3 regions of the Streptomyces sp. NPDC052301 genome follow, and region 2 is predicted to be linked to each of the others. Evidence: riboswitches for the same ligand, from Rfam matches in the RefSeq annotation. Region 2 holds a riboswitch; each other region holds the start of a gene.
The links. Region 2 has a riboswitch for cyclic di-AMP ahead of ACIHEJ_RS27420 (M23 family metallopeptidase). Riboswitches for the same ligand answer to the same signal wherever they lie in the genome.
Positions count from the first base shown of each region.

Region 1: another riboswitch for cyclic di-AMP. It lies ahead of ACIHEJ_RS25790 (C40 family peptidase); the one in region 2 lies ahead of ACIHEJ_RS27420 (M23 family metallopeptidase).
Region 3: another riboswitch for cyclic di-AMP. It lies ahead of ACIHEJ_RS06780 (C40 family peptidase); the one in region 2 lies ahead of ACIHEJ_RS27420 (M23 family metallopeptidase).

Region 1 covers NZ_JBIUBE010000009.1:154,881-158,146, forward strand. The annotation lists gene ACIHEJ_RS25785 (tellurite resistance/C4-dicarboxylate transporter family protein) at 1-38, opposite strand, end outside; gene ACIHEJ_RS25790 (C40 family peptidase) at 206-1,393, opposite strand; cyclic di-AMP (ydaO/yuaA leader) riboswitch at 1,401-1,572, opposite strand; gene pcrA (DNA helicase PcrA) at 1,835-3,266, shown strand, end outside.
Region 2 covers NZ_JBIUBE010000010.1:164,281-167,546, reverse strand. The annotation lists gene ACIHEJ_RS27425 (M16 family metallopeptidase) at 1-941, shown strand, start outside; cyclic di-AMP (ydaO/yuaA leader) riboswitch at 1,200-1,360, shown strand; gene ACIHEJ_RS27420 (M23 family metallopeptidase) at 1,373-2,128, shown strand; gene ACIHEJ_RS27415 (GntR family transcriptional regulator) at 2,340-3,026, shown strand; gene ACIHEJ_RS27410 (HPr family phosphocarrier protein) at 3,211-3,266, opposite strand, start outside.
Region 3 covers NZ_JBIUBE010000002.1:678,480-681,745, forward strand. The annotation lists gene ACIHEJ_RS06770 (ATP-dependent Clp protease proteolytic subunit) at 1-333, shown strand, start outside; gene ACIHEJ_RS06775 (hypothetical protein) at 341-649, shown strand; cyclic di-AMP (ydaO/yuaA leader) riboswitch at 1,085-1,223, shown strand; gene ACIHEJ_RS06780 (C40 family peptidase) at 1,226-1,699, shown strand; gene ACIHEJ_RS06785 (LysE family translocator) at 1,707-2,324, opposite strand; gene ACIHEJ_RS06790 (LysR family transcriptional regulator) at 2,408-3,266, shown strand, end outside.

The DNA.
Region 1 (3,266 bases), on a different contig from region 2:
CCCGCCCACCACGCACGCAGAGCCGAGAAGCCGGACATGCGCCGATGCTAGGCAGCCGAGCGGCCCGGCATCGGGAAGGGCACGCGCGCGAGGGCGGGCGAAAACGCCGCTACGCGCGCGTGGGCACGGTGTGGAGGTCGTGCCGGCCCCGGGCACGACGCGGGCCGTCCGCGTCGTGTGCACCGCACGCGCGCGTGCGCCGCGGTCAGACCGGTCGCACCACGCTGTGGATCACCGGCTCTCCGAGGTGGTGGACCGCCTGCTCGCGGACGTACGCGCCGGGGCCCGGGGCGTGGATCATCATGCCGTCGCCGGTACAGAGTCCGACGTGGCTGCTGTCGTCGCGGAAGAAGACCAGGTCACCGGGGCGGGCGTCGTCGAGGGGCACGGCCGTGCCGGCGAACGCCTGGTCCCGGGCCGCGCGCGGGAGGGTGACGCCGGCGGCCTTCCAGGCGGCCTGGGTCAGGCCCGAGCAGTCGTAGGAGCCGGGGCCGCTGGCGCCGCTCACGTACGGCTTGCCGATCTGGGCGCGGGCGAAGGCGATCGCCTTCTCGGCCCTGGTGGCCTCGGGGCCGGGGGCGACGTAGGCCTGCGGTCCGGCGTCCGGCTGCTTCTCCTGGGAATGCGCGGTCGGGCGGGGGCTCGCCTCGGCCGTGAGCCGGGACAGCAGCTCGCGCGCGGTGCCGAGCTTGCGCTGGACGGCGGCCTTGGCGCCCTTCACGTCGTACGGCGCGGCGGCCGGTGTCTCCGTGGTCCTGGTGGCCTTCTCGCGTTCGGTCGCGTCCTTCACGCGCGAGGCCAGCCGGTTCATCACCCTGTGCTGGGCGAAGTGGTCCTGCGGATACTCCGCGAGGAGGGAGGCGGCCGGGTCCGGGGCCGCCGTGAACGGCGCCAGACCCTCGCGGGCCCTGGCGCGCCGGGCCGCGCGCCGGGCGCCCTCCTGGCGCGGTTCCTCGACGCGCGCCCGTTCGTGGGCCGTCCAACCCCGCTCACGCGCCCCCTCCGGGACCGCCCGGTCCCCGACGTGCGCCCGCTCGTGGACCGTCCGGTCCTCGCCGAGAGCCCTGTCCCGGGCCGTACGGTTCTCGGCCAGCGCGCGCTCCCGGGCCGCCTGGTCCTCGGCCCTGGCCCGCTGCCGGGCCGCGGCCTGTTCCTCGGCGCGCGCCCGTTGCCGGGCCGCCGACTCCTCCTCCGGCGATGCGTCGGCGCGGCGGTAGAACTCGTCGATCTTCTTCTCGATCTCCTCCAGGCTCGGCCTGCCGTCGTCGGCGGAGGCTGCCTCGGCCGTCTGGGACAGGACGGCCACGGAGGTGAACGCGGCGGTGGCGAGGGCAGGGCCACGCAGGCCCGGTCCACGGGTGCCGACGGGGCGCGGCTTGCGGTGCGACGCCAAGGCTGGCGACTCCTTCCAACGTGCCGCCTACCGGGTTAGCTGTCGGGTTCGGGCGCGTGCTTCGGAAGGGTTGCCCTACGGCGTCGTCCCGGGCGGGAGTCGGCCGATTCACCCCAGGATCGGTGGGTCCCCGGCTCCGGGCGCCGTGCGGGGCGCGCCGGACTCGGCGGAGGCCGCATGGCCCGGCGACGTTCGCCGGAGAGGGGTCGTGCGGCCTGACGGAAACCTAGCCAACTCGTGTGTCTTCTGTGAAGGTTGGTGCGAGGTATGTCCGATACATTTCCGTGACCTGAGGGCACTTTCACGTCCACGTGAGCAGGTGCTTCCGCAGCGTGAGGGGTTACCGGGCACTATTGACGTGAAGATCAACTCTCCGCCGGACCGGCCATGTTCCGGGGACGGCGACCGGTTGTCGGTGGGGCGCCCTAGACTCGGAGAGCGATGAGCAGCCTCTTTGACGACAGCTTCCTGGCGGACCTCCAGCCCTCGCGCGGGCACGAGGAGGAGCCCCCGCCACCGCCCGAGGACGACCACGCTCCGGAGCCGCTTCCGGACGATCTGTTCGGCGGGAAGTTCGACGTGCCGCCGGACCGGGATGCCTACTACCGCGACGGCGCCCCGCGCCCGGCGATCGACGCGGCGGCGCTCCTGGAGGGGCTGAACGAGAACCAGCGCGCCGCGGTCGTGCACGCCGGCACCCCGCTGCTCATCGTCGCCGGTGCCGGCTCCGGCAAGACCCGTGTGCTCACCCACCGCATCGCGCACCTGCTCGCCGAGCGGAACGTGCACCCGGGCCAGATCCTCGCGATCACCTTCACCAACAAGGCCGCGGGCGAGATGAAGGAGCGCGTCGAGCAGCTCGTCGGCCCACGGGCGAACGCGATGTGGGTGATGACCTTCCACAGCGCGTGCGTGCGCATCCTGCGCCGTGAGTCGAAGAAGCTCGGCTTCACGTCGTCGTTCTCGATCTACGACGCCGCGGACTCCAAGCGCCTGATGGCCCTGGTCTGCCGCGACCTGGACCTCGACCCCAAGCGCTTCCCGCCGAAGTCCTTCAGCGCCAAGATCAGCAACCTGAAGAACGAGCTGATCGACGAGGAGGACTTCGCCGCCCAGGCCTCCGACGGCTTCGAGAAGACCCTCGCCCAGGCCTACGCCCTGTACCAGTCGCGGCTGCGCGAGGCCAACGCCCTCGACTTCGACGACCTGATCATGACGACGGTCAACCTGCTGCGCGCCTTCCCGGACGTCGCCGAGCACTACCGCCGCCGCTTCCGGCACGTCCTGGTCGACGAGTACCAGGACACCAACCACGCCCAGTACGCGCTCGTCAGGGAACTCGTCGGCACCGGGGATCACGACGAGGACACCCCGCCCGGCGAGTACGATGTCCCGCCCGCCGAGCTGTGCGTGGTGGGTGACGCGGACCAGTCGATCTACGCCTTCCGCGGTGCGACGATCCGCAACATCCTCCAGTTCGAGGAGGACTACCCGGACGCGACGACGATCCTGCTGGAGCAGAACTACCGCTCCACGCAGACCATCCTGAGCGCGGCCAACGCGGTCATCGAGCGCAACGAGTCCCGCCGCCCGAAGAACCTGTGGACCAACGCCGGCCAGGGCGCCCGGATCACCGGCTACGTCGCCGACACCGAGCACGACGAGGCCCAGTTCGTCGCCGACGAGATAGACCGCCTGGTCGACGCGGGCGACGCCAAGGCCGGCGACGTCGCCGTCTTCTACCGGACCAACGCCCAGTCCCGTGTCTTCGAAGAGGTCTTCATCCGCGTCGGCCTGCCCTACAAGGTCGTCGGCGGTGTCCGCTTCTACGAGCGCAAGGAGGTCCGGGACGTCCTCGCCTACCTGCGTGTCC
Region 2 (3,266 bases):
AGATCCCGCACGAGCTGGCCAACCCCTCCCGCCGTGCCGCCAAGGAGCTCTCCAAGGAGCTGTTCCCGGCGGCCTCGCGCATGTCGCGCCCGCGCCAGGGCACCGAGGAGACCGTCGAGAAGATCGACGCCGCCGCCGTACGCGCCTTCTACGACCGGTACGTCCGCCCCGCCACGGGCACGGTGGTCGTGGTCGGCGACCTCACCGGGATCGACCTGGACGAGCTGCTCGGCGACACCCTGGGCGCCTGGACCGGCACCCCGGGCGAGCCCCGTCCCGTGCCGCCGGTGACCGCCGACGACACCGGGCGCGTGGTCGTCGTGGACCGTCCCGGCGCCGTCCAGACGCAGCTGCTCATCGGCCGGGTCGGGCCGGACCGGCACGACCGCGTGTGGCCCGCCCAGGTGCTCGGCACCTACTGTCTCGGCGGCACCCTCACCTCCCGCCTGGACCGCGTGCTGCGCGAGGAGAAGGGCTACACCTACGGCGTGCGCGCGTTCGGGCAGGTCATGCGGTCCGCCCCGGACGGCACCGGCGCCTCGATGCTCGCCATCAGCGGCTCCGTGGACACCCCGAACACCGGCCCCGCGCTGGACGACCTGTGGAAGGTGCTCCGCACCCTCGCGGCGGAGGGACTGACCGACGCCGAGCGGGACGTCGCCGTGCAGAACCTGGTCGGCGTGGCGCCGCTCAAGTACGAGACCGCGGCGGCCGTCGCGAGCACCCTGGCCGACCAGGTCGAGCAGCACCTGCCCGACGACTTCCAGGCGACGCTGTACCAGCAGCTGGCGGCGACGGGCACCGTCGAGGCCACCGCGGCAGTGGTGAACGCCTTCCCGGTGGACCGCCTGGTGACCGTCCTCGTCGGTGACGCAGCCCAGATCAAGGCGCCGGTCGAGGCCCTCGGCATCGGCGAAGTCACCGTCGTGGCCGCCGAGTAGCGTTCGTGACCGCCGGGCAGCGACAGGCACGGCGGCACGCACGCACACGCCGTACGCGCGCGTGGGCCCTGACGACCTACGGGTCGTCAGGGCCCTTGTCGTTCCACTCGCTTCCTCAGATGCCCGATTTGAGGCGGAGGTTGCCTGTCTGTGCTGTGGGATGCGCTACAAAACACCCGTTGCGTTTGAGGTCCGAGAGCCGCCCCGCTTAGCGTCGTCCGGGCTGTTCGTCAGGCAGTGCGCCGCACCCGCGGCACCGGACAGTCATCGCCGAGTCCCCGTACGGCGCGAGCCAGGGGAGCCGGGGACCCACCGTCCCTGGGGTGAATCGGGCGCCCGCGCGGAAGCGGGGGAGCCCGTAGGAGACCTTCCTGCTCCGAACCCGTCAGCTAACCCGGTAGGCGAGAGGGAAGGAAAGGACCAGCCACTTCATGGCGTTCATGTGCGCCACCGGGAAGCACCGCAAGCCCGGTCGGGTCAAGCGCACCACCGCTCAGGCGGCCGGTGTCGCAGCCCTCACCACCACCGGTGTCATCGGCACCCTCGCCGCCTCCCCGGCCCTCGCCGCCGAGAACTCCGCGGAGCAGACCGGCCTCACCCCGGTGCTCACCGTGAGCGACAACATCGCCGAGCACATCGACGCGCAGGCCGCCGCCCAGAAGCAGGCCGCCGAGCAGAAGGCCGCCGAGGAGGCCGCCGCCAAGGCCGCCGCCGAGAAGGCCAAGCAGGAGCGCGAGGCCCGGGTCCGTGCCGCCCGCGAGGCCGAGCGCAAGCGGCTGAACACCTTCGTCCCGCCGATAGCGCACTCCTACGTCTCCACCGGCTACGAGGCCAGCAGCTCCCTGTGGTCCTCCGGCCACCACACGGGCATCGACTTCCACGCCGCCAGCGGCACGGCCGTCCATGCGGTCGGCACCGGCACCGTCGTCTCCACGGGCTGGGGCGGCGCGTACGGCAACCAGATCGTGATCCGGATGGCCGACGGCATGTACACCCAGTACGGCCACCTGTCCTCCATCGGCGTCACGGTGGGCCAGCAGGTCACCCCCGGCCAGCAGATCGGCCTGTCCGGCGCGACCGGCAACGTCACCGGCCCGCACCTGCACTTCGAGGCGCGTACGACGCCCGACTACGGCTCCGACGTCGACCCCGTCGCCTACCTCCGCAAGCACGGTGTGAACGTCTGACCGACCGGACGGCGATCCGCCTGTACCTCTCCGAAGCCCCGGCTCACCGAGCCGGGGCTTCCGCCGTATTTTCGCCCTCTCCGTCAGGCCCGGTGTCCAAAAAATATCCATGGATTACGGCCCGCCGTCGGAAATTCCGGCTCATTGCAATAGAGTCACAGAACACGCGTCCATCGTCGACGTTTCACGGGGATTAAGGCGGAGGTCGGTCATGCGTATTCCGGCGCACTCGGTGTGCACGGCGATCCGGGACGACATCGTCGCCGGTGTCCATGAGCGCGGCAGCCGCCTCACCGAGGAAGTCCTGGCCCGTCGCTACGGCGTCTCACGCGTCCCCGTCCGCGAGGCCCTGCGCACCCTGGAGGCCGAGGGCTTCGTGGTGACCCGCCGGCACGCGGGCGCGTGCGTGGCCGAGCCGACCGAGCACGAGGCCGCCGACCTGATGGAGATGCGCCTGCTCCTGGAGCCGCTCGGTGCCGCCCGGGCCGCGCAACGGCGCACCGAGGCCCATCTGAAGGTGCTGCGCGGACTGGTCCGGCTCGGCCAGGAGCGCGCCAGGAGCGGCAACAGCGCCGATCTGCGGGCGCTGGGCGGCTGGTTCCACGAGACGCTCGCCCAGGCCTCCGGCAGCCCGTCGCTGACAGCGATGCTCACCCAACTGCGTCACAAGATCGCCTGGATGTACGCGGTGGAGGCGCCGCCGAGCCCCGTGGAGTCCTGGGCGGAGCACGGCGCGATCGTGGACGCGGTGGCGCGCGGCGACGGCGAGCGCGCGCGGGCGGTCACGGCCGTGCACACCGAGCGGGCGGCGGCCGCGCACCGGCTGCGCTTCCGCCGGGCCGCGGAGCGTGTGAGGACTTCGCAACACGCCGTAAACACGTCGGGTGGGCGGCATTAACACCGGCACCGTATACAAAGAGAAGGTATTCGGCGGCCGGATATTTCGCCGCCCTTTTCCTGCTGCCGTGAATTCGGTGACCGCAGGCTCTGTCGGCCTGCCCGTCCGTGCTTAATTCACCGACGGGCGTGAATACGCGAAAGCCGCGCCACCCGAAAAGGGTGACGCGGCTTCACGGTGTGACTCAGACGGTCTCGGGCAGTTCCTCGAGGCCCTCGGAGACCAGCTTGGCCAGACGGT
Region 3 (3,266 bases), on a different contig from region 2:
GCCGTCTCCCAGGCCGCGGTGCTGCTCGCGGCCGGCACACCGGGCAAGCGGTTCGCCCTGCCCGGCGCACGCATGGTGATCGAACAGCCCCAGCTGCCGGAGCCGGTGGAGGGCCAGCCCAGCGACCTGGTCATCCAGGCCGCGGAGTTGGTCCGCACCCGCACCCTGACCGAGGAGATGCTGGTGCGGCACACCGGGCGCACGGCGGACCAGGTGCACGGCGATCTGGAGCGTGACCTGGTCCTGGACGCGTCCGGCGCGCTGTCCTACGGCCTGGTGGACGGCGTCGTGCCCAGCCGCCGGAGCGTGCCCGGCGCGCGGGACGCGAGGTGAGCCGCCGATGCTGCCACCCGAGCTGCCCCCGCTGCCCGCTCTGACCCGTGCCGAGGGGGAACTGATCGACCGTTACCTGGAGGCCGCCGACCTGCTGGGCCGCATCAATCCGGCCCGGCACGGGGACACCTATGCCGGCCTGCGCGCGGCCCAGGCCCTGGTGCGCAAGGCGGCAGAGCTGCGTGACGCGCTCGCGCTGATGCACCGTCGGGGCGAGACGGAGCTGCACGGCGACACGCTGGCACGGGCGTTGCGGGTGCTGGACGGGGAACGCCGGACCGCGCGCGTCGCGCTCCCGCCGGACTGCGTCGGCTGATCCGGACGCCGCTCCGGCCCGGGGGGTCCGCCGCGTCGACACGAACCGTTCGGGCCGGACACGAAACGGCCCGAACGGCGTACCGCCGACCGGTGTACTTCCAGATCGTTTTCCGGGCCTCCCGAGTTGCGCTCCGCGCCGTTCCGAGATCCGCGAATCGTGGTTCCGCCCCAGGTCCGGGGCTACGACCGGCATCTGACGGCGACTCGAACACAGCCCTGTCCACCCGAACGGGTGAGTGGTGAGTAACGCCACAAATCCCCGGTTCCGTTGGGATTTTCGGACAGCTGTAGGTGAAGATCCCTGTCTGACGACAAGCCCCCGCCACAACGGCGGGGCGATCCGGGCGGACGCCGAGTCCTGCCGCCGCTCGGATAACCGGTCGACAGGAGTGGATCGGCAGGAGTGGAGGACCCAGGCAAGACGGGTCGCCGGCACGGATGTTCGTCTGCTCGTGGCAGACGGGCGGAGGTTCCGAGCGATCCTTGGGGTGAAGCCGCGGCAACGCGGCCGGGCAACTTCGCCAGCCCGAATCCGACAGGTCATCCTTCACAGGCGGCTGACGAAGGGTTGCGCATGACTGCGCTCAATCGTGTCCCGTCGCTCATGGCCCGGGCCGGTACGGCCTCGGCCCTCACCCTGGCCGCCGTGGGCGGCTCCATCGCGGTCCCGGGCCTCGCCACCGACGCCTCGGCCGCGACGCTCGCGACGAAAGCACTCCAGGTCGCGGCCTCCAAGAAGGGGTCGCCGTACCAGTACGGAGCCACCGGACCGCGCCGGTTCGACTGCTCGGGACTGACGCTCTACTCGTTCAAGAAGGCGGGCAAGACCCTGCCGCGTACCGCAGCCCAGCAGTACAACAAGACGCACCACATCTCCTCCGGCCACCGCAAGGCCGGTGACCTGGTCTTCTTCCACTCGGGTTCCAGCGTCTACCACGTCGGCATCTACGCCGGCCACAACAAGATCTGGCACGCCCCGAGGACCGGTTCCGTGGTCAGGCTCGAGAAGATCTGGACCAAGAGCGTCTGGTACGGCCGGGTCAGCTGACCCGGCGTCAGGCCAGGAGCGGCTCCAGCAGCAGGGCCGCGCCCAGCGCCGTCAGCGCCACCCCGGTGCCCGCCTGGAGCCCACGGGCGGCCCGGGGCCGGCGCAGCCATCCGCCGAGCCGGTCCACCAGCAGGGCGACCGCCTGGAACCACGCCAGGGCCAGCGCGCACACGATCAGCGCGAGCAGCAGCGTCCGGGGCAGCGCATGGCTCCCCGCGGGCACGAACTGCGGCAGCAGGCTGAGGAAGGTCAGCGAGGCCTTGGGGTTGAGTACGTTGGTGACGAAGCCCTGCCGCAGCGGGTGCGCGGTCGCGGCCGCGCTCTCCTCGGGCGTCCGGGCGGGCCGCCGCAGCGCCCACAGGGTGCGCACCCCGAGCTGCAGCACATAGGCGCCGCCCAGCAGCTGCAGCGCCCGGAACAGCGCGGGCACGGCCACCAGCACGGCCGCGACCCCGGCCACCGCCAGGGTGGTGTGCACCAGGAGGCCGCCCGCGATCCCGAGCCCGCAGACCGCGCCGGCCCGCCGGGAGACCAGCGCGTTGCGGACCACGACGGTGAAGTCGGCGCCCGGCATGGCGACGAGTCCTGCGGCGATCCCGGTGAAGGCGATGAGCTGTCCGTCCATGCGACCAGCCTGCCGCGAGGGAGCCTTCACCAGGTATTTCGAATCATCTACGTGAGCCTTAAGCATTGCTTTAGGCTGATGCCATGTACGACCCCACCCGGCTGGCCGCACTGGTGGCCGTCGCGGAGGCCGGCTCCATCACCCGGGCCGCCGACCGGCTCGGCTACACCCCGCCCGCGCTCTCCCAGCAGTTGGCGAAGCTGGAGCGGGAGGCGGGCACCGCGCTGCTCGTCCGCCACCACCGCGGGGCCCGGCTGACCGAGGCGGGCGAGGTGCTGGTGGCGCGGGCCCGCCGGGTGCTCGACGAACTGGCGCAGGCCCGGCACGAGCTGTCCCGGCTCACCGGACTCAGCGGCGGCGCGCTGCGGCTCGGGACCTTTCCGACGGCGGGGGTGCATCTGCTGCCGCCGGCGCTGAGCGCGTTCCGCCGGGCACATCCGGACGTGACGCTGTCGGTGGCGGACTACGACCCGCCGTCCGGGGTCACCGCGGTGGCGGCAGGCGAGGTGGACCTGGCGCTGACGCACACCTACCACCCGGCCGAGCCCGTCCCGGTGCCGTCCTCCGTGCGTCTGGAGCCGGTGCTGGTGGAGGAGCTGGTGCTGGTGACCGCTCCCGGGCACGCGCTGAGCACGTCGTCGTCCCGGCTGCCGCCGGCGGAGCTGGCCGGGCAGCCGCTGATCAGCATGGCGCCGCGGCATCCGGCCCGGCGGGAGATCGAGGCGCTGCTCGCCGCGTCGGGCGCCACACCGGCGCTGCTGGTGCCGACTCCCGGGTACGCGGTGGTGTGCGCGCTCGTCAGCGCGGGCCTCGGGGTGGCGGTCGTACCGGAGATGGTGGCGCGGACGGCGGCCACCCCGGTCGCTGTGCGGCCGTTGGACGCGGACCTGCGCCGGACGATCTCGGTGGCCCACCGCGCGGACGAGGCGGCCCCGGCGGCGG